DNA from 3 places in the Clostridium amazonense genome. Region 3 is predicted to be linked to each of the others. Evidence: riboswitches for the same ligand, from Rfam matches in the RefSeq annotation. Region 3 holds a riboswitch; each other region holds the start of a gene.
What was found. Region 3 has a riboswitch for cobalamin ahead of hemA (glutamyl-tRNA reductase). Riboswitches for the same ligand answer to the same signal wherever they lie in the genome.

Region 1 (10,484 bases), on a different contig from region 3:
GGAATTTAATGGCGAGAATTCCAAATGATATGTGGAGGGAACTTAATGGGAAATAAATATTTAGATTATAATGAAGTATTTTCGGATCCTTCATATAAGCACTATATTGTACAATATGAAGGAGATATAGAATCTGATTTTAAAGGAAAAGAAGGTTATAGTGTTACAATAATTAATGATAATTACGCAATAGTATCTTTAAAGAAGAGTTTGGAGATTGAAGATGGCGATTCTAAATTTCCATCTATAGTTTATATAAAAAGAAGGGAAATATATACACTTGAAAGTATATCACCAGTTCAAGCAGCTAATGTTCAATTTTTACAAAGTGAAGTTTCGTTAAATTTAACAGGAAGGAATGTTGTTGTTGGAATAATAGATACAGGCATAGATTATTTAAATGATGAATTTAAGGATAATTTAGGTAACACAAGAATAGAGTGTATTTGGGATCAAACTATTAATACAATAGGAAAAGTTAATAATTCACAAGTTCCATATGGAACACTTTATGAAAAAGCAGAAATTAGAGATGCTATAAAAAATAGTAAAGAAGGGTTGAATCCATATGATATAGTACCAAGTAAGGATGAAATAGGTCATGGAACTAATATGGCTGGAATAATTGGAGGAAATGGTAGTAAAACTGGAATAGTAAAAGTGGCACCAGAGTGTAGTTTTGCAGTAGTAAAATTAATAGAGTCAGCTAATTTCAAAGAAAGTTATCCAGTAGATGTACCAGTATATAGTATAGTATCCATATTTACAGCATTACAATTTTTATATGATTATGCAATTGATAATAATGTGCCTATGGTCATATATATACCACTTGGAACAAACTCTGGTAACCATAAAGGGAGTGGTATATTAGAAGAATATATAGATCAAATGACAATTAATGAAAAGATTGTAGTAGTTACAGGATCAGGAAATGAAGGGACGGCAAGAGGCCATACTTCAGGAAATATAAATAATGTTGGAGATATTAGTGTAATACAATTGAATGTATCACCAGAGCAAAAAAGTTTAGTTGTAGAAATATGGGTTGATTGTCCTAATATAATGTCATTAGATATAGTATCACCTTCGGGTGAAAATACAGGATTTATTCCAGCACCTATAAGTTTAAGTAGTGAATATAGTTTTATTTTTGAAAAAACTAATGTAAAAATTAAATATTTTATTCCAGAAGAAACTTCTGGTGATGAGCTCATATTAGTTGAATTTGAAAAATTACAAGCAGGTGTGTGGAAAATGGTATTAACTGGAGAACTTATAGTTGATGGAAGATATAATGCATGGATTACTTATACTGGACAAATGGTAAAAGATACGTATTTTAGCCCTTGTGATCCATATGGTACATTAACAAATCCTGGAACGGCATCATATATTATAACTGTTGCTGCATATAATCAAGACAATAATAATGTAGTTAAATATTCAGGGATGGCTAATCAATATGATTACATGGAAAGAATTGATATAGCAGCAGGCGGTGTTAATGCTATAACAGTAGGACCTAATAATAAGATAGAAAAAGTAAATGGAACAAGTGTAGCAGCTGCAATCGTTGCTGGAACATGTGCACTCATATTACAATGGGGAGTTGAAGTAAGAAGAGATATATATATGAATGCTCAAACTATAAGATATTATATTATAGGTGGAGCCTCTAAAAGAAGTGGAGATATTTATCCAAATCCTCAATGGGGATATGGAAAACTTGATATACTTGGAATTTTTGAAAATATGATTTAGATATAAAAGCAAGTTATAATTCTAAAGAATTACTAACTTGCTTTTATGTATAGAAATTTAAACTTTTTCAAGATAAAAGTTGAATTTTAAGTATTAGGAATGGTAAATTTATAATTAAAAATATATTATCATCACAAGAATGAATACACATTTTTTATCATTACATATAAATAAATACAAATATAACACGAAAATAGTAATAATATATAAAGATTTACAAATATATAAATTATAGTTTTAACTTTAATGAGTTAATGGGAGGTCATTATGAAGATTATTTTTGAATATGTAGAAAATGAAAGCTTAAAGATTAACAGTATATCGGTTATAGGAAGTTTTAATAACTATGATATCAATCAAGGAAAAATGGTAAAAGAAAATAATGTTTGGAAGTTAAATTATGAACTCTCAGAAGGAGAACATTATTATAAGTTTGTTATAAATGAAGAGTTAAAGCTAAATGATTCTACTGCAAACATATATTTGCCAGATGAAAATGAAGAATTGTGGTCAGTTATAATAATTAATGATAAGGATGAAAGAATGTATAATAACATTCAATATACTACTCATATAAAGCAATATAATATAACGTGCAATGTTAATGAAGAAGAAGAGGTTCATAATAGAAAACAATTTAATATTATGTTAGATAAAAAAGTAGTAACAAGATTTAAATTTACTAATGTTACAGGTTTACATTCAGTCACTACAGCATGGTATACACCAAAAGGTGAGTTAATTCAAACAACAGAAAATAATTTATTTACACCTAAAGGACAAGAGGACAAGCCTATAACAATGTGGTTTTGGATGGATTTAGAAGATAATGAAAGAAATTATCCTTTAGGAAATTGGAAAATGAAATTTTTTATAGATGGTGAATTTATATTAGAAGACGAATTTAGTTTATCTAAATCTAATGGATATGAGTTTAATGGAAAAATAAAATATTAGATTGAAACCCTATAAATAAGGAGGTAGATTTTATGAAAATAAATAATGTGGTTAATAACAATGTGAAGGTTTTTGAAGGAGATTATAAAGCAAAGTCAAAAGAAATAGAACTTAAGAATTCAAAAACATCTATTACAGAAAGCAGTATGAAGAATATTCAAAATGAATATAAGGATTCAATAATAAATAATATTAGTGCTGATGAAAAAGTTGTTACTAAAAATACTAATACAACAAAAAGTAATATAAGTAATTTCTTTAAAAAAGTATCTGATGGATTTAATTTTGTATTAGACACTGTTAATAAAGTAGGAAAGACAGTAGTATCTATAGGTGAGAGTGTACACAAAGCAGTATCAAAGGTTTCAAGTACAGTTTTAAATGCAGCTAATACTATAACTAAGACAATATCAGATGTACAAGAATCAGTAACAAATAAAATAAATAAAACAGCATCTCAAATAGCTAGCACGGTGAAACAAATAACAACTACTGCTTCGGAATTAAAAGAAGCAGCACTAACTGTTAAAGATGCAGCCACATCAATAGTTAGTAATACTGTAAAGACAGCAGTATCAGTTGGTGCTGATGTTATGGGGGTAGTATCAAAGGTTTCATTAACAGCCGCTGGAGTAAAACAAGTATTATCTGATCCAACTAAAGGAATAATTAGAAAAGTTTCAGAAAGTGCAGCTATGATAAAAACAGGATATGATTCAATAAAGGATCCTATAACTAGAATTCCAAATACAATATCTACAGGATATAACAATATTAAAGAAAGTTATAACACTATTGTAGATACTATTAATGGATCGATGGATAATATAAATAAAGTAAAAAATACTATAGTATCTGTTAGTAAAGATGTAGTTGATACAGTTAAAACTGTTAGTAGTGAAGTTAAAAGTGCTAGCTTAAAAGTTTACAATACTGTTAAAGAGTCAGCTATAGATGTTAAAGATACAGTTGTAAAAGGCTATGATGAAGTAGCAGATGCTATTAAAAATTATAAAAATGGAACAATTCCAGATAAAAATAATGAAATTAATATTGGAATAAATACAGTATTAGCTTAAAAATATTAAGTCTATATAAATAGAACAATCTATTTATATAGACTTTTTTTAATCCAAAATGTTGTAAACAAATGATTTGAATTTAGATAATAATTTGTATGAAAATAAGTTTTTATGTATATATACAGTGCCTTTGATAAAAACTATAAAAGAATAATTAATAATAGAAATATAATATTGGAGGAAACAAAAATGAATTTACAATTTGTAAAGGGAACTCCCATATTTACAAATATTAATGAAAACTTAAAGCAATATAATTACTTAACTGAAAATGTGGAAACAGAAGTAACTATTGTTGGTGGTGGCATAACAGGTGCAATTTTAGGATATTGTTTTGTGAAAAAGGGAATAAAAACTTTAATTTTAGAAAAAGGCAGAATAGGTTATGGAAGTACTTCAAGTACAACATCATTATTGCAGTATGAACTTGATGACAATGCAATGGAACTTATAGATGTTATTCCAAAAGAAAATATAGAAACTATATATAAGTTAGGATTAAAGGCATTAGATGAAATAGAGAATATTATAAGTGAATATGGAAATAAGTGCGATTTTAAGCGTAGGGATACTCTTTTATACACTTCTAAAAAGTTAGAAATTGAGGAAATGAAGAAAGAGTATGAATTTAGAAAGAATATAGGTCTTGATGTAGATTTTATAAGTGAAAATGATAAAAGATTTGATTTTGATATAAAGGCAGGAGTATATGGAATAAATGGCGGAGCTGAATTTGATCCATATAAATATACTCATCACTTATTAGAAATGAGTAGTAACCTAGGACTTAAAATTTATGAAAATACAGAAGCAATAAAAGTAAATTATGATGATGACTTTGTTACAATAGAAACTAATTATGGTTACAAAGTCAAAAGCAAAATAATAATTGTTGCAACGGGATACAATACAAAAGCATTTACAGGTAGGGATTTTGGAACTAAAACAACTACATATAATATAGCAACAAAGCCACTAAAGGAAATAGTAGGGTGGTATAAAAATGTGTTAATAAGAGATAATTGTGATCCATATAATTATTTAAGAACAACAAAAGACAACAGAATAATAATAGGAGGTGAAGATGAAAGATTTGAGCCAGACATATTTGATGAAAGTATGGCTAATAAAAAATATAACATATTAGAAAATAGACTAAAATCTATGTTTAAAAATATAGAAGATATAGAAATAGAATATAAATATTGTGGTGCATTTGCTTCAACTAAGGATAATATAGGTTTCTTGGGTAAAGATAAAAAAAATGAAAAACTATGGTATGGATTAGGTTATGGTGCTAATGGAATATTATTTGCAACATTAGGTGGAATGTTTTTAAGTGATTTATATCTAGGAAAAGTTCATAAAGAATTAGAGCTATTTAATCCTAATAGATTTGACAATTAATATATGAAATTTTACATAGTGAGGTTATTTAAAGTTTGAATTTTATAATATTAATATGAATTTGGGAAAATATATTGTGATCAATATATATAATTTAATAATAATGCATAAAATTAAGCACCTAAATGCAAATTAATTTGCATTTAGGTGCTATTTTAGATTAAAACACTATTAATAATAATAGCATGTAAATAACAATGCAAAAAAATATGCTATTTTATTTAAAAAAGTTCGCTAAATATTTAAAAATAAAGTTAAAACTATAAAAAATAGGTTAAAAACTAAGAAAAGTTTGGCATGAAAATTGCATGTAATAATAATAGAATTTAATTAGTAAATATATATAGGGTTCCAAGCTGAAAAATGAAATTATTCAAATATTAAATGAGAATAGTAGTATTCCAAGAAACAGAAATTATTTAAAACGTTATTCATAAAAATTTCAAAGAAACTCTAATGAATTTGCCATTTTATTTCCAAGACTAAACGGCTGAATCGACTTCCTGTCTAGGCAGTCGCTGAACCCGTCCTTGGGTTCAGGTCTTGAAAATAAAAAATAAATTAATAAGAGTTTCTAAATCAATTTTAAAAGAAATAGTAATTTAAATAATTCCTGTTTCTTGATGAAAGAAAAAAGCTTTTCAATTGATAAATTTAAAGTAATCTTTTTATCAAATGCTACTACTAAAATCATATGTTATTTATATTTTTGTATTTTGAACCAATTAAGAACGAAGAGCGAAAAGTTATGGTTGATATTACTCATTTCATTGCTAATTGTTCATCGTTAATTTGGGTACTATGCCTCTTAAATTTTTTTCTCAACTAGAATAAGAATAATTTCATCTTTCAGTTGAGAAATTTAAATATAAATTTTAATCTATATTTTCTATGGATAATTGACGGTGGACAGTGAATGTACAAGTTGGAGTTACAATTTTAAAGAATGATTTTTATTAAGTTTGAACATCAAATTATTTCAAAATAATATAAAGCTTTATAGAGAAAACATAAGTTTTAAGTTGTATATGGTTAGTAAGAGAAGTTAAAAAATAACTTTCAGTAATATTAATTAAGAAGAATGGGGGATGTATTATGGAAAATGTAAAAGTTGTACTTTGGGGATTTGGTGCCATGGGAAGTGGAATGGCAAGGGTTTTATTGAGAAGAAAAGGTATAGAGATAGTTGGTGTATGTGATATGCATCCAGAGAGAGCAGGAAAAAGTATATTTGATATATTAGGCGTGGAAAGAGGAGATAGAAAAGATATTGTTGTTAATGGAAATATAGAAGAAGTTTTAACAGAAAAGTGTTGTGATATTTGTTTGTGTGCAACGGATTCATTCACTAAAAAAGCATTTCCAAAATTAAAATTTGTTTTAGAAAAGAAGGTTAATGTAATTTCTACAGCAGAAGAAATGTCTTATCCTAAGGCACAGAATCCAGAGATTGCAGAAGAATTAGATAGAATAGCTAAAGAAAATGGAGTGTCTATTTTAGGAACAGGTATAAATCCAGGCTTAATAATGGATTTATTAGTAGTATGTTTAACTGGTTGTATGACTGATGTAGAGCATATAGAAGCAAAGAGAGTTAATAGTTTGTCACCATTTGGACCAGCAGTAATGGAAGAGCAAGGTGTGGGAATTAGTGTAGATGCTTTTAAAGAGGGCGTTGAAAATGGTAGTTTAGCAGGTCATGTAGGTTTTGCAGAATCAATTAAAATGATAGGAGATGCTATAGGATTTAAAATTGATAAATTTGAACAACAAATGGAGCCTATAGTTACAAAGGTAGATAGAAAGGCACCATATGGATTTGCTGCAACTGGAGATGTAGCAGGTGTTAATATGACAGGTCAAGGATATGTTAATGGTGAAGTTAAAATAGATATGATACATCCTCAACAAATAGAACCAGAACTAGAAGGAACATATACTGGAGATTATATTACAATAAAAGGAACTCCAAAAGTTAATATGTCTATAAAGCCAGAAGTTGATGGTGGATTAGGCACAATAGCAATGTGTGTCAATATGATTCCACATGTTATAAATGCACATCCAGGATTGAAAACAATGATAGATTTGCCAGTGCCTAGAGCAATTATGGGAGATTATAGAGATTATATTAGAAAATAAAAAATATATCTTTAAATTTGACTTTTCAAAAAATTACCTATAGAATTGTAAATGAAAAGTAAATATGTAAATAGGTAAAATATATGTAAATATATACAATACTAAAAGGGAAGTTAGGTGAAAGTCCTACACGGTGCCGCCGCTGTAAAAGAGGAGTTTTTCTATAAAAATATCCACTGGAATAATTTCTGGGAAGGAGTAGAAAAATGTTGATACTTAAGTCAGAATACCTGCCTATTTAAAAACACTTTAACTCTACGGACTATAGGGGGTGCAGATGATAAAAGAAATAATTATATTTTATTGAATTTCTTAGTGCAACTTTGTTGTCTAGGAAATTTTTTTTGCGTTAATTTAAAAAATGAAGGGGTATGAAAAAAATATGAATAAGAAACTAGTAAACTTAATAGCAATTACATTAATAGGAGCATCAACAATAAGTTTTGTTGGATGTAGTAATAACAGTAAAAAAACTGATTCAAATGTAAATAAAAGTGTAGCATCAGCAGAAAATAAAAATAATGAAAGTAAGGAAGTAAAAGATGAGAAAGTTGAAAAAAAGCAATATCCATTAACTATAAAAGATGACTCAGGACGAACTGTTACATTAGAAAAAAAACCAGAAAAAATAGCTGCAATATCAGGAACAATTTTAGGACCATTATATGCTGTTGGTGGGGAATCAATAGCTAAGGCTGACACTAAAGGTGGTGCGCCAACACCAGAAGGTTCAAAAGATTTACCAACCATTGGACATGTTGCAAATATAGATGTAGAAAAACTTATACAATTACAACCAGACTTAGTATTAGCACAATGTGGAATACATGATAGATACAAAGAGATATTTGAACAAAATAATATTCCATACATAATGTTAGAAATGAAAAGTTATGATGATGTTGTGGACAAACTTCAAGTATTAGGGAATATTGTTCAAAATCAAGATAAGTCTGAAGAACTTATAAAAACATTAAAAACAAAAGTGGAAGATATTACTCAAAAACTTCCTAAAGAACAAAAGAAAGTTGCAATTTTATATGTAACAAGCAAAGATGTATCATTAAAATTAAATAGTAGCATTGTAGGAAATTCGTGTGAAATACTTAATATAAAAAATATAGCAGAAGGTGAAAAACCAACTAAAATGGGTTCAGATAGTACCCCATTTAGTATGGAGAAAATAGTAGAACAAGATCCAGATATGATTTTAGTAACAACAATGGTATCTTCAGATGAACAGGCAAAAGAAACTATTAAAAGAGAATTAGAAGGAAATCCAGCATGGAGTGGATTGAAAGCTGTAAAAGAAGGGAAAATAGAGTATTTACCTCAAAAATACTTTTTATATAATCCAGGAGAAAAATTTTATGAGTCTATAGAATATATGGCAAAGGCCGTTTATCCAGAGGTATATGGTAATGTTAAAAAATAATGAAAGTGAAAAAATATTATTGAGAGAGAATAAAAATAAGAGATTAATAATATTTACATTATTAATCTTATCAATTGCAAGTTTTTTAATTAGTAATTGTATAGGTTCTGTGAATATTTCAGTTAAGGATATAGTTTTTTCTATTTTGGGAAAAAGCACTTCAGCAAATGAACAAATAATAAAAAATATTAGATTGCCAAGAGCTATATTGTCAGTATTAGTAGGAACAAACTTAGCACTTTCAGGATGTATACTGCAGGGGATTATGCATAATCCCCTTGCAGATCCACATATAATAGGGGTTTCATCTGGTGCTGGTCTTTTAGGAATAATTATTTTGATAATATTTCCGGAAAAAATAGATTTATTGCCTATAGTAGCTTTTATAGGAGCAATGGGTGCAGCTATGCTTATATATGCATTAGCATGGAAAAGAGGAATAAATACAGTAAGAATAATACTTGCAGGAGTTGCAGTATCAACTTTATTAGGTGCTGGAATATCTGCTATTATGGTATTTTATAGCGACAAAGTACATGGTGCATTAATGTTTATGAATGGGGGACTTTCAGGGAGAAGTTGGCCTTATGTAAAAATAATATTACCATATACTATATTTGGATTAATATGTTGTATGTTATTTTCAGAAAAGCTAAATATATTAACTCTTGGAGATGATGTTGCTAGATCTCTTGGCTTAAATGTTGAACTTTCAAGAATTGGATTTACAGCATTAGCAGCAATACTAGCAGCTAGTGCTGTTTCTGTTGCTGGGTTATTAGGTTTTGTGGGTCTAATTGTTCCTCATATATGTAGAATGATTTTAGGATCAAATCATAAGTACTTATTTCCATCAACAGCATTTTTAGGAGCTATAATATTGTCTTTAAGTGATACAGTTGCAAGAGTTGCATTTAGTCCAAAGGAAATACCCGTAGGTGTAATTATGGCACTTTTAGGAGCTCCATTCTTTCTTTATTTATTAAGAAAGGAGATATAACTTATGAATTGTTTAGTTTGTGAAAATTTATATGTAGAATTCAATGACAAACATATTCTCAAGAATATAAATGTATCTATAGAAAAAGGAAAAATAACTTGTATATTAGGTCAAAATGGTTGTGGAAAAACAACTCTTTTAAGAACTATATGTGGAAGTTTAAAGCCTAAAAGTGGACAAGTAACCTTATATGGGAAAGACATAAAAAATATTAAGCCTAGAGAGTTATCAAAGACACTATCTTTTTTAACTCAACAAAGAAATTTAATAAGCGACTTAAAAGTTGAAGATTTAGTGAGATATGGAAGATATACTCATAGAAAAATATTTTATAAAAAAAATAATGAAGACGAAAAATTTGTAAATTGGGCAATGGAAAAAGCAAAAGTAAATCATTTGAGGCATAGGTATTTAAATAATTTATCAGGTGGTGAGTGTCAAAGGGTATGGATAGCTATGGCACTAGCACAAAAAACTGAAATATTGATATTAGATGAGCCAACTACATTTCTTGATGTTTCTCATCAATTAGAGATTTTGCAATTAGTTAATGAATTAAACTTAAAGGAAAATCTCACTGTGATTATGGTATTACATGATATAAATGAAGCTGCAAGATACTGTGATAATGCAATATTAATGAAAAATGGTGAAGTTTATAAACAGGGTAAATTCACGGAAATAATGGATGATTATG
Region 2 (10,484 bases), on a different contig from region 3:
AGTATTTATATCCAAATCAAAGACCGCCAAGGTTAAAACCTCAGCTACGAAGGTGTTATATTTTTATTTACTTCTATTCTTAAATGTAATTACTACATTTGTAGGTGAGAATTCATTCTTGCAAAACGTTAATTTCCAAATTTCACTACTTCAACTTAATTTATAATCTATTTGGGACTGACTTTGCTTGTTTATGTAAATATGTTATTTAAAAAGGAAGTTTACTATAAATAAGTAATTAGCCTATAATAGGTCCGTCCCTCTTGTTGATTAATATATTTTAAAATTTGAAACAATGAAATCTAGCAAGGATACATTACCGCCAAGGTTAAAACCTCAGCTACGAAGGTGTTATAGTTTTTATTTACTTCTATTCTTAAATGTAATTACTACATTTGTAGGCGAGAATTCATTCTTACAAAACGTTATTGGGAGATATTATTTTTAAGTATTTATCCAAATAAAAGACCACTAATTGCAATGAATTAATTAACCATGAAATAGTGTATTTTATAATTTTACATTTTCAATTTTCAACTTTCAATTAAAAATTGTAGGCGAGGTTTCAACCTTGCAAAACGTTATTACAAGATATTATTTTGAATTTGAATTTGCAATGCTATAGGGATTTAATTCCTTAAGTAAGTATGATTTTAATCCGTATCTAAACTATAATAACTATAATGTTTTTGTTATTATTAATTCTATTTATAGAATTAATATATAAATCTTTAGATTTATATAAATAATAAAATAACGAAGTTATTTTATTTAAATATATATTAAATATATATTTAGCTAAGGAGTTTAATCCAATAGTACATGTAAAAAAATCCTTACTGTTGGATAAAAAAACTATGTTGTTGGATTTAAATTCTATACTCAATGAATTAAAATCCAATTTGTATGAAATAAAACTTATGCCATATGAAAATTTACGAATATAATTTGAGTAAGAAAAGCCACTTAAATTCTTATAAAAAATAGTATTAACATTTAGATTAAAAAACATAATAAAACCTCCAAATAAAGTACTCCAATCTTTATATAGGTAAAAAACTGAGAAAACAACAAATGAAAAGTGAGAATTTAAAGAAAATTTACAATTGGAAATTAATTTTAAGTTTAAATATATAAAATTAAAAAATAAATGGTAATAAAGGTAAAATAATTAGTATTATCTAAGGGGGAAAAATTTAATGAAGAAAAAATTAGCAATGGTAGGAAAAATAATTGGGTTTATACTCATATATTTTGCAGCTCAATTTATATTTTCTATGATATTTTCAATTTCGTATACTGTAACGCATATGGGGATGGAAGAAGCAAAGCTTGCTGAAATTATAATGGAAAATCAATATATACTTTCAGGTGGAGGTGCAATATTAACACTTTTAATATTTGCATTAATACTAAGAGGAAAAGAAAAGAATTTATGGCAAAGATGTAGATTTAAAAAACTAAACAAGAATGAGCTTTTAAAAAGTATTCTTCTAATATTAGCATTGAATTTCTTTACGTTAGCTTTTGTCCATATATTCGGAGATAAATTCGAGAGCTATAAAAGTGTATCCGAAGGCATAGTTAATGCAAGAACATCTATTTTTTCAATGTTGGTGATTTTAGTAATAGCACCAGTATTTGAGGAAATATTTTTTAGAGGCATAATATTTAATGAATTAAAAAGTAATATGAATGTTGTTTTGGCATTATTGATACAAGGTATACTATTTGGTATATTCCATGGAAACATTTTACAAGCTATATATGCATCTCTATTAGGAATAGTATTGGGCGTAATTTATATGTGGACGGGTTCTATATGGTCCAATATATTGGGGCATTTTTTATATAATATACTTGGATCAACATTAGTTCCGATGCTTATGGAGGTTACTCCGAAGCTTGCGTATTTATATCTTGGGTTAGGATTTATAGTAACAATAATCATGTTAATAAATATTGTTAAAGAGTATAAACAAAAAAAGTCAAGTGAAAAAAGCATATTATTTTAGTGTAATATATTCCATTTTGTTATAATTGACAAACTTTTCTTGAAATGATATCTTTATAAAGAAATATTGAGTGCTTATTTTAATAAGGTAATAGGGAATTAGGTGTAAATCCTAAACGATCCGGTCACTGTAAAAGGTTGGTAGATTCATAAAATAGTCATTGCAATTATTGTGAGAAGGCATGATTCTACAATGAACTTTAAGTCAGGAAACCTGCTCAGTATTTATTGTTGGTATCTTCCGCAGAAAGTAACCACTTAATATAAAGCAAAATTGTTATAGTTAACTTATGAAGAAATCATTCAAAAGAGTGAATAAAGAATAATATGTAAAGTTAGAATTATCATTTTATGAAATTAAGTTCGTAATTAATAAGCTTAAAATTAATGTGTTTATTATTGAAATTTAGAGTGTCTGCGGCTATTGCAGTCACTTTTTTATTGTGTATAAATTTGTAAACAATATCTGCGGTGATATAATATAAAAAAAGGGGAAAAGAGATGAAGAGAAAAGCATTAGCGTTATTATTAATAGGTGTAATGTGCTTAACTACAGCATGCTCACAAGGTAATAACAAAACACAAGAAAATAGTGATACATCAAAAACAGTATCAGCATCTGAAACGGAAAAAGGAGATAAAAAGTCTCAAAACTATCCGTTAAAGATTAGCACTTTTAACTATGCAAAAGAGCCAGTTGAAGAAACATTTGAAAAAGCGCCAGAAAGAGTTATTACAGCATGGCAAAATTCAGCAGAAACAATGCTTGCATTGGGACTTGAAGATAGAATCGTTTCAACTATTGGAGTAAAAGAGGAAGATATAGCACCTTCATTAAAGGAAGCATATAAAAAGATTAAAGATAAAGAATTTAATGATTTTACAGACACGAATGTTGCAATGACTAAAGAAAAGGCAGTTATGTTAAAACCAGATTTTATTTTAGCTTGGAAATCAACTTTTTCTGATAAGTCATTAGGCGATGTAGATTATTGGCATGAAAATAATGTAAATACATATATGGCATTAAACTCAAATGACATAAGTGAAAAAAGAACAGTAGAAAATGAATATGAAGATATTATGACAGTAGGAAAAATATTCGATGTAGAAGACAAAGCAAAAGCTTTAGTTGATGATATGAAAAAAACTGTAGAAAAAGTTACAAAAGCTACAGACGGTAAAGAAAAACAAAAAGTAATTGTGCTTAGCTCAGGAAAAGATAATATACGTATATACGATAAAAATAACTTAGCTGGAGATATGGTAACAAAAATGGGCGGTGAGCTTATGGAAACAGGTCCTAAAATAAGTGCTGAAGACCTTGTAACATTAAATCCAGATGTGATATTTACAGTACACATGGAAGGCTATGGAGAAGGAGCAGGAAGCAAAGCTTTAGCTGAAATAATGGACAATCCCGTTTATGGAAGTTTAAATGCAGTAAAAAATAAAAAAGTATTTCCACTTAGATTAAGTGAAGTATACACTAGTGGAATTCGTACAATTGATGGATTAAATGCAATTGGTGAAGCACTTTATCCAGAATTATATAAAAAGTAAAATAGGATTTTAAACATAGGAATCTAAGTTGGAAAATGCAATTACTATTATTTAAGTTGATAAAGAGCAATTTAAAGTGTTGTATAAAATTAACAATTAACGATGGGTAATTGACAATGAAGGATAAAACTAAAAGCTCATTTTTTAAAAATCAATTTAAAAAATGATTTGTAGAACAAATTAATTGAAGATTATATAAAAACGCGGTTTTTATATATTTCTATTTTAAATATTAGGAATTAAATGAATAATATTAACCATAACTGTCAATTCTCAACTGATTCCAAGCATGATAATAGAATAAACTATAACATTAGTAGTGTCATTTGATAAAAAGATTACTTTTAATTTGGAATCCTATAATATATTTGTAAGGGGTATAAAAAATGAAAAAGATAGCAATGTTAAATTGTCTAAAAGCTAATGAAGTATGCACAGGAGCAGCTTGTTTTAAAGCTTTTAACTTAAAACAAAAACATTTTGAAATGTATAAAGATGAAGAAATAGAATTAGCAGCATATATGCGTTGTAATGGATGTGGTAAAGAACCATCTAAAGATGAAGGAATGATTGAAAAGATTGAACGTCTAAGAAAAGAAGGAGTAGAAGTAGTGCATGTTGGAGTTTGTACTCAAAATGGTGCAGGTGAAGAATGCAAAACAATCACTGAAATTGCTTCTATGCTAGAAGAAAAAGGAATAAAAGTTATAAGAGGAACACACTAAAATCTAATATAAACATTTTCAACATATCAACATACTAAGGGGGAAGAAATTCCCCCTATTTCTATTATGTTTCCTTTGTAGCTAAGACTTCAATCTTGGCGGACTATTATGTGGATATAAAAGAATAAATAGTATATATAAAAGACAACGTTATACAAGAATGAATTCTCGTCTACAAAGGTTGGGTGATCTTATTTAATTATCCTCTTAGCTGAGACTTCAGTTTTAGTGGCTTTGGATATTGGAATACATTTCATAAAATAATATATGAAAATAATTCTTTACAAGGTTGAAACCTCGCCTACTTTATTAATTGAAAGTTGAAAATTGAAGATTGAAAATTATAAAATATGATGTTTCATATTTAATCTATACACTGTAGCTGAGGTTTTAACCTTGGCGGATTATGGTGTGCATGAAAAATAAGAAGTAAGATATACAAAAGATATTAAGTAAGAATAAATTCTCATCTACAAAGGGTGGGTGATCATATTTATTTGTCTTCGTAGCTGAGACTTTAGTCTTGGCGGATTTAAATACGTACCTGCTCTTAAGTGATAACTGTTTAAATAATATATACATTAAAAAAAGGAATTAAAGAATAAGTTATTTACAAAATATGTTATAATTAATTCGTAATAAACAAAGTATATTAATCAAAATTATTTGTATGATAAATAAAGATAAATAGGAGATTGGAGATTAATTATGAAAAAATGGTATGATGAGGAGTATGAATTTGAAATTGAGGTAACGGGGTTTCTTCGTAGTGACCATACAGAGAACTATTGCCGAAACGGAGAGGAAGTAGGCGATAAATATACATGCACATATGGTTGTCCTGTAAATATGAATGGACAAGGTATTTGTTCAAAGGTCATGATGATTATGTTTCCAATCATGGAGGCTATCAGAAGTGGTGGAGATTTAGAAAACATAGGTGGAAATAGCAAATATAGCAAGGATATTGTATGTCCAGATGGTTGTGTTATATTTAGATTGACAGCAAAGAAACTTGGAAATGAAAATTTTTATAAGGGTAAATTTTTTGATTAGTTTTGACTTTTATTACATCCAGTTTGAAAATAATTTGAAATGTATAAAATCCAATTTATCAAGTAATTTAAAATTAAATATAAAATAATAGGCTTTAATATTGCAATATTCAGACAAATAAAATTGTTATATGTAAATATTATTATATGATTATAGAAAAATTGATGAAGGAATATTTAATTGTTAAACAAATTAAAATTTGCAATGGAGGGATAAAAATGTCTGGAACTGATTGGAACACCCATTTAGAATATTTAAGAGAGTCAAGAAAGAGATGGATTAACCTTGATTATGTAGAGTTCTTAGTAGAGAAAGTTTGGCGCATAGACAAGCCTGTCAGAGTGGCAGATTTTGCTTGTGGTCTTGGATATTTGGGAAGCATATTAATGCCAATTTTACCTAATGGAAGTACCTATACTGGATTTGATAATGCAGATACTTTACTTAAAGAAGCAAAGCAGATATTTAAGGAAGCTGATTATGAAACTAATTTTAGTAAGTGCGATTTAATTAATGAGGATATTAATGGAAAATATGATATAGTTATTTGTCAAGCATTTTTGATGCATTTACCTGAACCAGAAAAAATGATTAAGAAAATGATAGATGTCACTATTGATGGAGGACTCATTATTTGTATAGATAATAATTGGAATGTATGTAATGCAGCAATGTATATAGATGGGTTGGATGTTGATGGAAAATGTAATTTAGGATTATTGTCTAAATTGTGGAAAAATGAAAAAGAAGTGTATGGAAGTGACAAATGTATAGGTACAAAATTACCAGCTATGATGCAAAAACTTGGACTGAAAAATGTTTCCATGAGATTAAATGATTGTGTAAGGTTTATCAATCCTTATGGAAATAAGGACGAATATAAAAAACAGTTAGAAACTTTTTATGCTGATGGCTGGGGACATGAAATAGGTGATGAGAGTGAGTTTGTAAAATCTCTCTGTAACAGAGGGCTTACAGAGGAAGAAGCTCATTATCAATATAGGTGTGAAAAAGAAATCAATGATTATGTTAGAGAGATGGGTGAGAACTTAATGGCATTAACTGTTCCACCAATGTTTATTTCATTTGGAACAAAGTAATAATAGATAAATTTCAATTTATTAAGTAATTTAAAATTAAATATAAAATTGCATTATGAGTAAAAGGTGACATATGAACAATGTGAAATAATTCAACAAATAGTAATTTGTATATGAGTTAAAAAATAAGAGATAAAAGTGAAGAGTTAAGGTGGAAATCCTAAAGGATTTTTTAAAAATATATTCAAATTCAGCTTTGCTGAATTTATTCATTAACTTTTCACTCTTCACTCTTACCTCTTCACTTCTTGTTAAATTCCAATTTGGCAGTAGGATTTTTTATAAAAGAATTGGAGGATATATGTGAAGAAAATGAAAAAAAGTATAATAATAATATTTTTAAGTATTGCAATTATTGCCGGTGGAATATCATATGATGTCTATTGGGCATTTTACAATATACAAAGAATAAATGGACAAGAATATATTACGGAATCAACTTCTCCAAACGGAAAATATACTGTGACTGCTTACTTAAACGATGGTGGAGCTACAACAGGTTATGCTGTTTTAGGGATGTTAAAGAACAACAATAGTGGTAAAACTAAAAATATATATTTGCAGTATCATTGTGAAAAAGCAGATATATCATGGATTAATGATGAAACTATAAAAATAAATGGAATACAATTAAATGTAAAAAATGAAATCTATGATTACAGAAGAGAATAATATTAAGATTATATAAATAGAGAAAATGGTATAGGAGTGTAAATATGGGAAGGAAAGAAAAAAATTAAGGGGATTTTATTTGATTCAGGACGTGTTTTAAATCAATATAGTACAGGGCATTGGTTTCTTTTACCAAATTTTTTTTGAATATGTAGATAAAAGAAAATATAATGCAATAGATAAATAAAATATAAAACAATACATTAAAATATACTAAGAAAACAACAACAAATTCATTATGTACTTTAAATATAAAATTACATCATGATCAAATATAAAATTAAAATCTTATCTAATTAATTTATAATGGTATGTATAGGAGGTATTATGGGAGATAGTAGCCATATGAGCAGTCAAAAACAAACAAATGAAAAAGCAATATCTATTTTGAGTAATATTTGTTCTATAAGTATTATAATGTTGGCATGTATGCAAATTTTAGGTATTTGGAAAAATGCTATAAATGTAATGGAACCATTGTGGGGTGTTTTACTATTAATTCAAACTGTTCATAATTGGAAAAAGAATAGAGCAGTTGCTAAAATGAGTCTATGTGCAACAATACTTATTTTTTTAGTCGTAATTTTTAGATTTATAAATAGCTAAATTTATAAGTAAAATAAATATAATTTATTGAAAAACTTTTTAATTCTAATATTTTATTAGAAATACTATGGAAGAAGGAACTTTTGCCTACAAAGATTGGGTGATCATATTTATTTGTCTTCTTAGCCGAGACTTCAGTCTTGGTGTTTTTTTATGGAAATACATTTAAAAAATGATATATGAATTTAACGTTATGCAAGGTTGAAACCTCGCCTACAATTTTAAATTGAAAGTTGAAAATGGAGAATTATAAAATACATTAATTGAAATCATTATTTATAATAAATATTTAATTAATACACCGTAGCCGAGACTTCAGTCTTGGTGTTTTTTATATGGGAATACATTTAAAAAATGATATATGAAATAACGTTATGCAAGCTTGAAACCTCGCCTACAAATTTTGGCTTTTGATTAGATTTTCTTCGTAGCTGAGGTTTTAACCTTGGCGGACTATTATGTAGATGTAAAATAATAAAGTTGGTTATAAAATTTATTAAATCAATTAATTATAAGATAATCTTAAGTAAAGAATATTTTTACTAGATATATATAAACTTGACAGTGAGTTATTTTAGGTTGAAAATAATTGTATTATAATCTAATAAATGAGAAATAGTATAATTAGAAGGAGACATAATAATGATTAGATTGGAAAAGTTAAAGATTGGAGATTCAATAGGAATTTTCTCACCATCAACACCAATAACGTATTTTTGTCCTAAGCGATTTGAGAGAGCTAAAAGTTATTTAAGAGAAAAAGGTTTTAATATTATAGAAGGTAATCTTACAGGTAAATGTGATTTTTATAGGTCCGGTAGTATTAAAGAACGAGCTGAAGAGTTAAATGAGTTAATTAGAAACCCAAAAATAAAATGTATTATGGCTACAATTGGAGGAATGAATTCAAATTCACTTCTTCCATATATAGATTATGAAGCCTTTAAAAGAAACCCTAAAATTATAATAGGTTATTCAGATGTAACAGCAATTTTACTTGGTATTTATGCACAAACGGGAATAAATACATATTATGGACCCGCGTTAGTTGCATCATTTGGTGAACTAATACCATTTGTGGATGGCACATACAATTATTTTAAAGAGATTCTTATAGAGGATACAGATTTTCCATATACTTATGAGATACCTTCATATTGGACAGATGAATATATAGATTGGGAATTACAAGATAGGTGTAAAGAAAGAAGAGATAATAGCTGGATAACAGTTAATGAAGGTAAAGTAAGTGGAAGGGTGATAGGTGGAAATCTAAACACAATGCAAGGTATATGGGGGAGCAAGTATATGCCAGAAGTAAAAGAAGGAGACATTTTATTTATCGAAGATTCCTTAAAAGATATTTCAGATATAGAAAGAAGTTTTTCTCTTTTAAAAATTAACGGTATATTTGATAAAATCTCAGGAATAATACTTGGAAAACATGAATTATTTGATGACAAGAAAACTGGTAGAAAACCATATGAGGTTTTATTAGAAGTTTTAGAGGGTAAAAGCATACCTTTTATCGCAGAATTTGATTGTTGTCATACACATCCAATGGTTACATTGCCTATAGGCTGCCAGATTGAACTTAACGCAACAGAAAAGAAAATATCTATTATAAAAGATTGGCTAAAATAGCATAAAACTTTACAATTACAAAAACTAAAATATAAATCTGATGAAGATATGTTATAGTTAATTATATATTGGTGTATAACATTATTTATCTAATGATACAAATATAGAACTTTAATACCACATTATTTAAAAGTGAATATGTGGTATTTTTTTATCTCTTAATATGATTAAAATGTTGTGTAAGTTTTAAACTTTAGATTAAAAACAACGTTATCTTAAAATTGAATAATACAATTTAAAAAAGTAAGAATAAAAAACAAAGAGTCAAAATGACCCTTTGCAATAAATTTCATCTATTAGACTGTTGTTTCAGATTTACTTACAATTTCTGATAATTGTTGAGTAGGGGGATTATATGGTTTAGCCCAACCCTTATTTACTGTTAGTTCAGTAAGTGCTGAATGACCACCAACTACTTGATTAAGACTAGCTGAGTAAAGCGCTCTTAATTCTGGTGTTGTGCTTACCATTGTTGCATTTAGATAGGCATCAGCACCACTTTTAGCAGAAGCAAGCATAGTTCCAGCTATAACTTCATCATTTATATTAGTAGTGTTTTGAATAATATTACTTAAAATAACTGACATTATATTTTACCTCCTATAATTTGTTGTGATTTGATTTTCATTAATAAATTGTTGTATTCCCTTAATTCTACCTTCAGTTGCCAATATACTTGCTTCTGCTTGCTTTTTCAATTCAGCATCTGTTATAAGTGTTTGCATTGCCTCTGAAACTGCTAGGGCATCATTCTCAAACTTTAACAATGTAGTTAATGAAAGAACTTCACCTTCTGTTAAATTTCGCATATTAATATCTCCATTTCTTATTTTATATAGTTATTCTTGCATTAGTATATGTAATTTATATTTTATTAAACGTAAAATTTATATTAAAAAAATACATAAAAGTAAATTATAGTTGAATGAATCATAAAAAATATAACATAGTTAAGATGTATGATATGTAAGTTTAACACAATATATAAGATTGAATAATAAAGTAAATTAAGTAGGTAATGAAATGTATAAATAGATGTTTTTGATGATGGATTTACAATTGAAAATGAATAATGATTTATTTACAAAATATGTTATAATTAAT
Region 3 (10,484 bases):
ATCATAATGTAGTTGATACAGTTAATAAAAATTTATCTGTACTACATAAATATGTAGCACTTAAGAAGAAATTATTGAAGTTAGATGAAATTCACATGTATGATTTATATGTTCCAAATATAGATGCACCTAAGTTTAATATAAGTTATAATGAAGCTGTAGATTTATGTGTAGAGGCTTTAAATCCATTAGGTAAGGAATATTTAGATATATTTAGAAGTGGTATAAAAAATGGATGGGTAGATGTTTATGAAAATAAAGGAAAAAGAAGTGGAGCATACTCTAGTGGAAGTTATACAAGTATGCCATATGTGCTTTTAAACTATAGTAATCAAGTTAATGATGCATCAACATTAGCACATGAGATGGGACACTCTATACATTCATATTATTCAAGAAGTAACCAACCATATATATACTCAGATTATGTATTATTCTGTGCTGAGGTTGCATCTATAACTAATGAATGTTTATTTATGAATTATCTAATAAGCAATGAAAAAGATAAAATGAAAAAATTATACTTAATAAATGAAGAGTTGGAAAGCATACGTACAACTGTGTTTAGACAAACAATGTTTGCAGAATTTGAACTTATAACACATGAAAAAATAGAAAATGGAGAAAGTTTGGTATCAGAAGATTTATGTAAAATTTATCATGATTTAAATCAAAAATATTTTGGACCAGAAATGATTGTAGATGAAGAAATAGATATGGAATGGGCAAGAATCCCACATTTTTATAGTGATTTTTATGTTTATCAATATGTAACAGGATTTGCAGCAGCAAACTCATTCTACAGTATGATATTAAATGGAACAGAAAAAGATGTAGAAAGATACAAAGATTTCTTAAAAGCAGGTTGTAGTGATTATCCAATAAATATACTAAAAAAAGCGGGAGTAGATATGGCTACACCAAAACCTCTTGAGGATACTATAGAAAGATTTGAAAAATTATTAGAAGAATTAGAAAAAGAAATACAAGATTAGAAAAGAAAGCGACTAAACTAGTAAAATGTTTAGTCGCTTTTTTTAGTATTTCTTTTTCAAAAAGCTAAGCTTTGTTTCAGTAATTATTATAGCAATAAATATTAATAGGCAACCTAGAATCATATTTAAACTAAATTTATCTTTAAAAATAATTATAGATAAAATGGAACCAAACACACTTTCAAGTGAAAGTATTATAGCTGCATGAGATGCTGTTGTATACTTTTGAGCAATATTTTGAATTATAAAACATAACATAGTGCTAAAAATCACCAAGTATAAAATTGAAGGCATAACTTTAATACTTAGAGTTGGTTTAGGTTCAAAGATAATTGCAACAATAAATGATAATATACTTGCAGTTATAAATTGAACTATTGTAAGACTAAGTGGTTCAGTTTTTTTTGCATATATATCAGTTGCAATGATTTGAGCAGCAAACCCAATACCACATAAAAGTGTTAAAATATCACCAAAATTGATGTTTATATCCTTTTGAAGTGTTAACATACCAATACCTATTATACAAATAAAAGCACCTATAAGAGCATATTTGTCAGGTTTATATTTAAATATAAGCCAATTAAAAAATGGAACTAGTAATACATATGTTGCAGTTAAAAAAGCACTTTTACTAGCTGTTGTATATACAATTCCAACAGTTTGAAGAGCAAACCCCAAAAACATAAAAAAGCCTATAATAATACCTTGAAATATAGAGTTTTTATTTAAATGTTTTAAGTACTTAAAAAATAATATTACCATAAATAACGATGCCAAAGAAAATCTTAATGTCATTTGATAAAATGGTGATATTAAATTTACAGAATCTTTAACTGCAATAAAACCGCCACCCCATATAATAGCAACAATTAGAAGAGCAATATCAGAAATTAAAGCTTTATTTTTTGATATTTTCATAACAACATATCCTTTCTGTAATAATAAAAAATGTTAAGTTTTAGGGAAATATTAAAAAATAGCAAATAATAAGTCAAAATATATATTCTACAAAAAAGAATTAATTCCTTTAAAATAAATAAAATTCAATATTTTTTGATTTTATAGAAAATTATATGGATAAAATTTAGAAAATATTATATAATTATAGTAGAAATGTAAAAATTGCTTAGGGGGACTGTAATGGATATTAATAGTGAAACATTTTATTTATATCAGATAGCAGAAGTAAACTTACCGAAGAAAAGAATGTCAATTTCTAATTTAAATGCAAAGGATTACAAGTTTGTAAATGAAAAGTGTATAGATGAAAATATACATAGGATAACTAAGAGTTTCAAAGAAAATGATATTAAATTAGAAAAGGATATTCCTATTATTGAAAAGGGAGATATAATTTTACCATTAAAGCAAGACTTCAGATCAACAAAATTATCTATAGCACTAGTACAAGAAAATAGCATAATGCTTTCAGATAATTTTGCTATAATTAAAGCAAAGGAAAAAAGTAGTAGTGAAAAAATATTATCTTTATTTGAAAATGAATTTGTAATATCACAAATAAAGCCACTATATACAGGAAAGGATTATTTTAACATAACAATAAATGAAATAAATAACATACAAATACCTATAGAATTTATTAATGACTAATAGTATTTTAAAACATATAAATTTATTATTTTAAATTGTATTAAAATAGATGGTGTTACACCATCTGTTTTTTTGCAATTTATAAGACTTATTCAGATTTATTTGGCTTTTTATGATATAATAATTTATTATATGGATATAATTTGTATTGGTATGCTTTAAAATTTACTACGAGGAGTGATAAAATGGAGGAAAATATAGAAACATGCAATTGTGTAGAAATACATAAAGATATAGTAGAATCAGTAAAAAATAACATTCCTATGGAAGATACATTAAATAGATTATCTGAATTATTTAAAGCACTAGGCGACATGACTAGAATAAAAATAATTTATGTATTGTTTCAAAAAGAAATGTGTGTATGCGACATTGCAGAAACATTAGAAATGACACAATCAGCTATATCTCATCAGTTAAGAGTATTAAAAAGTGCAAGGCTTGTAAAGTTTAGAAAAGATGGAAAAGTGGTTTATTATTCATTAGATGATGATCATGTAAAATACATCTTTGATAAAGCTTTAATGCACGTAAATGAATAATTATTATAGGAGTAATATATTATAATGAGAGAATATTTACCAGTTATATGTGGGGGATTTACGGCTTTAGTTTGGTTAAAATATTTATATAACAGTCTAAAAGAAAGTAAAGATAAAAAATACATACTATACATGATATTAACAGTACTTATACCAATAGCATTAATACCTCAAATTAGAGAAAATACAGAAAGAAAAAATATTATGATTTTTGTTATTACTATGAATGTGGTAGCAATTATAGTATTTAATCTTATAAGAAGCTTTAAAAAACATTATAAAGAAGCAAAAGAATTATATGATAATAAAAGTAAATAGATTTAAATAAAAAAACTCAGTATTAACTGAGTTTTTAATTATTAGCAACATCTTCAAGTTCAAGATCTAAATCTAGTAATTGATAAGCTTTTGAACTTTTTATATTATTATCATTAAAAATACGATCATAACAATAAGAAATTATATCACTTCTTTTTATAATTCCTATAAATATATTAGAATCATCAACTACAGGAACAAAATTTTGAGATTTTGCTGCAATAATTAAATTTTCTATATTTGAGTTTATTGAAACAGCCTTTGCTTGAACATGTCTAGGCACATCTTTTATTAATATTTTTTCAGTATTTTTCAAATTAATATCAGGGTCATTCTTTATTTTCCAAAGAATATCACCTTCCGTTAAAGTTCCAATATATTTTCCTTTATCATCTACTAGTGGAATAGCAGTATATCTATGATATTCCATACGTTCCATGGCTCTACGTAATGTAGAAGTTATTTTTTCATGGACTACTTGACTTTTTGGAGTAAGAAAAAAAGCAATATTCATGAAATCATCCTCCAACTAATATAATATACTTAAATTTTATTTAACTCCCTATATAATATATTATACCATTTAATGTGGCATTTTGGTTACAAAACAAATAAATAAACAATATTATCATGTTTTGAAATAACATTGTTTACTTATATTAACATTAGTAAGAAGATAGTATATGTAAATGTAAAGAGACACATTTTATAATTTATAATAAATTCATATGACTTATAATAATGATAGCCCTTATAACAACGACTATTTAAGCTATCTCTTATTAAAGGCCAACGCTTAAGTGTGTTTGAAAACAGAAGACCAGCAAGTTTTCCCATATTGAAAAGTTGACTTTTAAAAGAGTTAAAGCCATTTCTAGATTTCATTGCAGTATATATACTAGAAGCTTCATCATTAATTAATAATATATATGTTTCCATACCTTTGGCAATATCACATATGTCTCTTAAAGAATCAAATTTAGATAATAATCCAATAATATGATCAAGTGGAGTAGTAAGTGCCAAATATGATATACATAATCCACCGGATATACCTTTTAATACTATAACTACTATATATTCAATATTATAAATAAAAATAAATGTGATTGATGATAATATAGCAAAACTAAAAGTTGTAAGAGCAAATTTAAAAACTATACTTCTAGGATTATTGGCAATGATATGTAATATTAAAAAAACAATTATATTTATAGCTATAGGGAGAGGTTTATTACAAAAACCAACTAAAATCATTGGAAAAAGGCATAGACACAGTTTCTCAACTGGATGCCTATGACTTTCTTTACTAATTTTAGAATAAGCTATTATTGTTTTGAGCATTTAGATTTCTTTCCTATATAATAACCAATAAATCCTGCACCAATAGCTGCTTGTAATGAGAATAATAATGTTTCAATTTCACCTGATGGTGGTTCCCAAAAGCTACTAGCCCAAGGTTCATAGCTACTATCAATTTCTGAAATAACTTCTTCCATTTGATCATCTCCACCAACAAACTCACTTCTAGAACCATAATAAACAAGCGGTCCAGCTACAAGAAGAACACACAGTAAAACAAGTATTATAATATTTTTTTTCTTCATATTACATCATCTCCTCTAAAGTTTGTAATTCGTTTTTAGAATGATTAGCTAAGAACTCAAAAACTATAACAGTAAATATTCCTTCTATTATTGCAAGCGGAACTTGAGTAACTGCAAATATAGAGAAGAATTTTGTAAATGCAGCTAATACATTTCCACCAGAGTGACATAACGCCATTTGAATAGAAGTTATTAAGTATGTAGATAAATCACCTAAAAATGCTGCTAAGAAAATAGCTAATTTTTTATTTTTTTTCTTTAATAATTTATATATAAAGAATGAAACAAAAGGACCAACTATTCCCATTGAAAATACGTTTGCACCTAATGTTGTTAGACCACCATGAGCAAGTAATAATGCTTGGAATAGTAAAACTAAAGTACCAATAACACTCATAGCAAATGGTCCGAAAATTAAAGCACCAAGAGCTGTACCAGTAGCATGAGAACTACTTCCTGAAACAGATGGTAATTTAAGTGCTGATAAAATAAAACAAAATGCAGCAACTAAAGCAAGTAACATTTTTAAATCTTTATTAGTGCTAGTTTTTTTCTTAATACTTTTAATTCCTACTATAACAAATGGAATTGAAAGTGCAAAATAAACTGCACACCACATAGGACTTAAAAAACCTTCAGCTATGTGCATTCCAAAGGCTGTGCTAGGCACTAAAAGTAAAAGAAATAGTGTTAAAAACATAAAAGTTTTCTTTCTCATAAAAAATACCCCCTTATAAATATGAATTAAATGTTATAATTTCAATAAAATTACAGCAAGAAGCACACAAAAATAATTACTATAATTTTATAAAATACTATAGTATAAAAAAATGGGAGTTAAGAGGGAATGGACTTTGAGGTAAAACCTAATAACTCCCTAAAAATAAACAAAATTAAATTTTATATTTCAAAAGTTTCAAATGCATGTAAGTACTTATCAATATCTTCTTCAGTATGTTTAACTGATAAGAACATAGCTTCAAATTGAGAAGGTGCAACATATATTCCATTCTCTAGTAAATGAAGATAGTATTTATTAAATAATTCAGTGTTGCAAGTTTTAGCATCTTCATAATTTCTAACTTCATCTAAATCAGTAAAGAATACAGTCATCATAGCACCGCATCTATTTATAGTTAATGGAATGTTCTTTTCTTTAGCTATTTTAATCATTCCAGCTTCTAATTTTTTACCTAATTTTTCAAGGTGAGTGTAGTACTCTGGGTGATTATAAAGTTTAGTAACTGCTGCAAGTCCAGCTGCCATAACTACTGGGTTTCCAGACATTGTTCCAGCTTGGTAAACAGGACCAACTGGAGAAAGTTTCTCCATAATTTCTTTTCTTCCACCATATGCACCACAAGGTAGTCCACCACCCATAATTTTTGCATAAGTTACTATATCTGGAGTTACATCAAATAATGTTTGAGCGCCTTTATAAGCAACTCTAAATCCACACATAACCTCATCAAATATTAATAATGAACCATGTTTTCTACAAAGTCTTTCAAGTTCTTTCATAAATTCAGGTGAAGCTTTTATAACACCCATGTTTCCAGCTACTGGCTCAAGAATGACACCAGCAATATCATCACCATACTTTGTAAATATTTCAGTTATACTTTCAATGCTATTATAAGTAGCTATTAAAGTATTTTTTATGCTATCAGTAGGAACACCGGCACTTCCAGGAATCCCTTCAGTCATTACTCCAGAACCAGCACTAACTAAAAAGTCATCAAAGTGACCGTGGTAGCAACCAGCAAATTTTATTATTTTATTCTTTTTAGTATAACCTCTAGCAAGTCTAACAGCACTCATAGTAGCTTCAGTACCAGAGTTAACCATTCTAATTAAATCTATGTTATCTAGAGTTGTACACAAATGTTTTGCAAGTTTTAACTCTAAATCTGTTGGTGCTCCAAAAGCAATAGATTTAGATACTGTATCTTGTATAGCATTTATAATATCTGGATCATTGTGACCAAGTAGCATTGGACCCCATGCCCCTATAAAATCTACATATGTATTTCCATCTTCATCAGTAATAGTTCCGCCATTACCAGTTTTTATTACTGGTGGAGTTATTCCCATATTTGTTAATGCTCTAACAGGACTGTTAACTCCGCCTGGTATGTATTTTTTTGATTCCTCAAAAATTTCAGTGCTTTTTTGTAAATTCATGATAAATCCTCCCGTGTTTAATTGATATTATTTAAACATCAATATGTATTTAAAATAATATAAGTTTTATTGTAACCTATATGCTTTTCTTTATAATTATACATTATTAAGTGCAAATGATAAAAAAATACAAAAATTTTTATGTGTTAATTTTTATCAGAGAAAATTTTACTTATTATATATAGTGCTTCTTCTCCATTACCATTTAAAGTTTCTTCCTTTAAAACTTCAATTGCTTTATTAACATAAGCATTACTAGTACTTTTTATTAAAGTTTCTACTAATTTATCATTGTCTTTAGTAAACTTTTTTTGCTTGTAAGTTTTAAACCGTGGGTTATAAATATTAGAACTATACTCAACCATTTTCATAATATGTGGAGATAGACTTCTAAGTTTATACCAATTTAAATATTCATACATATGAGTCTTTATAATATCATAATGTTCATTCATAATATTTTTTCTTAAAGTTTTGTTTTTTTCATCTATAAGATGAATCATATCAATATCATATAATTTGATATGAGATAAATTATCTATAGCGGTATCAATATCTCTAGGAACAGCAAGGTCAAAAATTAGAAGTTCATTTAAATTTTCAACATCACTTTTATGTACTACAAACTCTTTAGATGATGTACAACTAATTAAAACATCTATAAAGTTTAAGTAAGTATTTTTACTTTTAATATCTATTACTTCTATTTTAGAATTAATGTCTTGTAGAAGCATATCATTTTTAACTTTTTCAACATTTCTACAAGCTATGTAAAGTTTATCATAATTATTTTCATTACCTGTAAGAGTTTTAAAACATAGCTTTCCAACATCTCCAAATCCAATAATCATAAAATTACGTTTATTACTGCTAATAGCTTCTTTAATGGCAATTGAAGAAGAAGAAACAGGTATTTTATACAATGCTGTTTTTGTTCTAAATTCTTTTCCACAAGATATAGCAGTTAAAAATAATCTACCAAGTTCACCTTTTATAGTGTTAAGTTCTAATGATTTAAAATAAGAATCTCTTACTTGACCTAAAATTTGATCTTCACCTAAGATTTTAGAATGAAAACCAGAACAAAGTTCCATTATATGACGAACAGTATTTTCACCAGTAGATATAAAAGTATATTTTTTATCATCTAAGTTCCAATCTAACGTTCTAAATATGTTGTCTAATAAAAGATCATCATTTTTTTCACAAGAATTAAAATAAATTTCTGTTCTATTACATGTTGATAGTATTATAACTTCATCGAGAAAAATATTTAATTTTAGTAAGTAATTTTCAAGTTCAGAAGAATTAATACTAAATCTACTACGTATATCTAAAGATACATCTTTATTTAATCCTATTACTCTAAACATTTGTGAATCATCTCCCAAATAGTATTGTAAGATTCAAGTTACTTATAATAAAATAACTTAAAATCTAAAGGAGAAACAAACTGCAAAGGCAGAAGTCTGTTTCTATAATCTTAATTAATTATAATATATTTATGAAAAAACAAAAAAACTCACCAAAGTGTGAGTTTATATAAGCAAGCATTAAGATTCAATAAACGACACTTTTCTTCCGCCCGAAGTTGTGTGATAGAATTTACGGCAGGTCTCCTGACTTACGGGTCACTCTCCTTTTACCTTCCCAAGTAAAACTTACTCAGTGGTCAAAATTTGTCTCCGTTACAGTAGCGGGGGCTGTAGTGGATTTGCACCACTTTCCCTATTAAACTATAAATTTAGTACCATAAATAGTATAACCATATTAAATTTTAAATAAAATTTTTTGTCAAGGAAAGTATAACATATAATATTAGAAAATAAAAGATAGTATAAGGAAAAAAATATTAAATTGTAAAATAGTTTTAAATTTTAAGTTTAATTCAAAAATTAGAAAAATATATTGAAAAATTAACTAATAAATAAAAAATAATTTATTTGTTTTTGTATTTTAAATTAAGATATAAATATTTATGATATAATTAATTATATGTAAAAATATAGTAAAAACAATAAAGTATAAAAGGTTTATATAGAGATTACGATATTTTAAGTAAAGAAGATGAACTAATACTTTATAATCACCATAGCTTATTAAGAGTCTACATGACATAAAGTTCCATAACTAAAATTATCTAAATTTTTAATAAATGGGGTGAAAGTATGATAAATAAAATTATCAAAAAAGGAAAAAATGTTTATATAAAAAAACCAAAATTTAATGAGCTTAACTATATAAAAACTTTATGGAATGATAAAGAAACCATGGGTGATGTTGGTGGAGTTATAAATTTTGATGAGGAAAGATGGATATCATGGTATGAGAGAATGATATATCCAGGTGACAATAAGAATTTTTACACCCTTATATATAATTTTCAAGACATGCCTGTAGGGGAAGTTAGTTTTCATGGGTATGATGATGAATTAAAAAGTGCAGACTTAAATGTAAAAATACAAAGTAATTTTAGGCGAAGAGGATATGGAGTTGAAGCAATAAATTTAATATTAGATTATTACTTCAATGAATTTGGTGGAGAAGTTATTTTTGACAATGTAATGAATATAAAAGGAATTGAAGCACTAAAAAAAGTAGGATTTTCAATAGTAGAAGAAAAAGAAAATGAAGTTTTATTTAGAATGACTAAAGAAGAATTTAATGCAATGAAAATAGATAAAAGTTAGAAAAATATAGTATTATTCTATTAGTTAAACTTATGAAAAGGAGAATTGAAGGAATGAAATTATTTTTTATGTCAGATATTCATGGATCATTAAAATACGCAAAATTAGGAGTAGATGCATTTATAAAAGAGAATGCTGATTATATGGTTATTTTAGGAGATGTTTTATATCATGGCCCAAGAAATCCATTGCCAGAAGAATATAATCCAAAAGAAGTTGCAAATCTTATAAATAAATATAAAAATAAAATTATAGGTGTAAGAGGAAATTGCGATGCAGATGTAGACCAAATGCTTTTAGAATATCCTTGCATGATGGATTACAATGTGATTCTAGCTGATAATAAGAGAGTGTTTATAACACATGGGCACATATACAGTGAAAAAAATATGCTGAACATAGCTGAAGGCGATGTATTAATATACGGACATACTCATATACCAGTAGCTAAAAAGGAAAATGATATTTATGTAATCAATCCAGGTTCAATATCTTATCCAAAAGAAAATAATCCGCATAGCTATGGAATATTAG

Region 1: another riboswitch for cobalamin. It lies ahead of AC07E4_RS06125 (ABC transporter substrate-binding protein); the one in region 3 lies ahead of hemA (glutamyl-tRNA reductase).
Region 2: another riboswitch for cobalamin. It lies ahead of AC07E4_RS11565 (ABC transporter substrate-binding protein); the one in region 3 lies ahead of hemA (glutamyl-tRNA reductase).

The regions. Positions count from the first base shown of each region.
Region 1 covers NZ_JBWKMH010000010.1:370,950-381,433, forward strand. Annotated here, with positions in the region: gene AC07E4_RS06095 (S8 family peptidase) at 1-56, shown strand, start outside; gene AC07E4_RS06100 (S8 family peptidase) at 46-1,764, shown strand; gene AC07E4_RS06105 (early set domain-containing protein) at 2,032-2,721, shown strand; gene AC07E4_RS06110 (hypothetical protein) at 2,754-3,800, shown strand; gene AC07E4_RS06115 (NAD(P)/FAD-dependent oxidoreductase) at 3,993-5,210, shown strand; gene ord (2,4-diaminopentanoate dehydrogenase) at 6,306-7,352, shown strand; cobalamin riboswitch at 7,408-7,604, shown strand; gene AC07E4_RS06125 (ABC transporter substrate-binding protein) at 7,735-8,787, shown strand; gene AC07E4_RS06130 (FecCD family ABC transporter permease) at 8,774-9,787, shown strand; gene AC07E4_RS06135 (ABC transporter ATP-binding protein) at 9,791-10,484, shown strand, end outside.
Region 2 covers NZ_JBWKMH010000025.1:98,396-108,879, reverse strand. Annotated here, with positions in the region: gene AC07E4_RS11570 (lysostaphin resistance A-like protein) at 1,200-2,015, shown strand; cobalamin riboswitch at 2,067-2,250, shown strand; gene AC07E4_RS11565 (ABC transporter substrate-binding protein) at 2,516-3,577, shown strand; gene AC07E4_RS11560 (CGGC domain-containing protein) at 3,964-4,302, shown strand; gene AC07E4_RS11555 (TIGR04076 family protein) at 5,011-5,358, shown strand; gene AC07E4_RS11550 (class I SAM-dependent methyltransferase) at 5,577-6,458, shown strand; gene AC07E4_RS11545 (DUF5412 family protein) at 6,771-7,130, shown strand; gene AC07E4_RS11540 (hypothetical protein) at 7,458-7,736, shown strand; gene AC07E4_RS11535 (S66 family peptidase) at 8,379-9,380, shown strand; gene AC07E4_RS11530 (spore coat protein) at 9,677-9,967, opposite strand; gene AC07E4_RS11525 (hypothetical protein) at 9,974-10,189, opposite strand.
Region 3 covers NZ_JBWKMH010000005.1:13,674-24,157, forward strand. Annotated here, with positions in the region: gene pepF (oligoendopeptidase F) at 1-995, shown strand, start outside; gene AC07E4_RS02310 (DMT family transporter) at 1,038-1,916, opposite strand; gene AC07E4_RS02315 (hypothetical protein) at 2,139-2,609, shown strand; gene AC07E4_RS02320 (ArsR/SmtB family transcription factor) at 2,795-3,151, shown strand; gene AC07E4_RS02325 (hypothetical protein) at 3,176-3,469, shown strand; gene AC07E4_RS02330 (CBS domain-containing protein) at 3,504-3,983, opposite strand; gene AC07E4_RS02335 (CbiQ family ECF transporter T component) at 4,124-4,813, opposite strand; gene AC07E4_RS02340 (energy-coupling factor ABC transporter substrate-binding protein) at 4,798-5,076, opposite strand; gene AC07E4_RS02345 (energy-coupling factor ABC transporter permease) at 5,078-5,794, opposite strand; gene hemL (glutamate-1-semialdehyde 2,1-aminomutase) at 5,977-7,260, opposite strand; gene hemA (glutamyl-tRNA reductase) at 7,407-8,633, opposite strand; cobalamin riboswitch at 8,853-9,030, opposite strand; gene AC07E4_RS02360 (GNAT family N-acetyltransferase) at 9,429-9,950, shown strand; gene yfcE (phosphodiesterase) at 10,004-10,484, shown strand, end outside.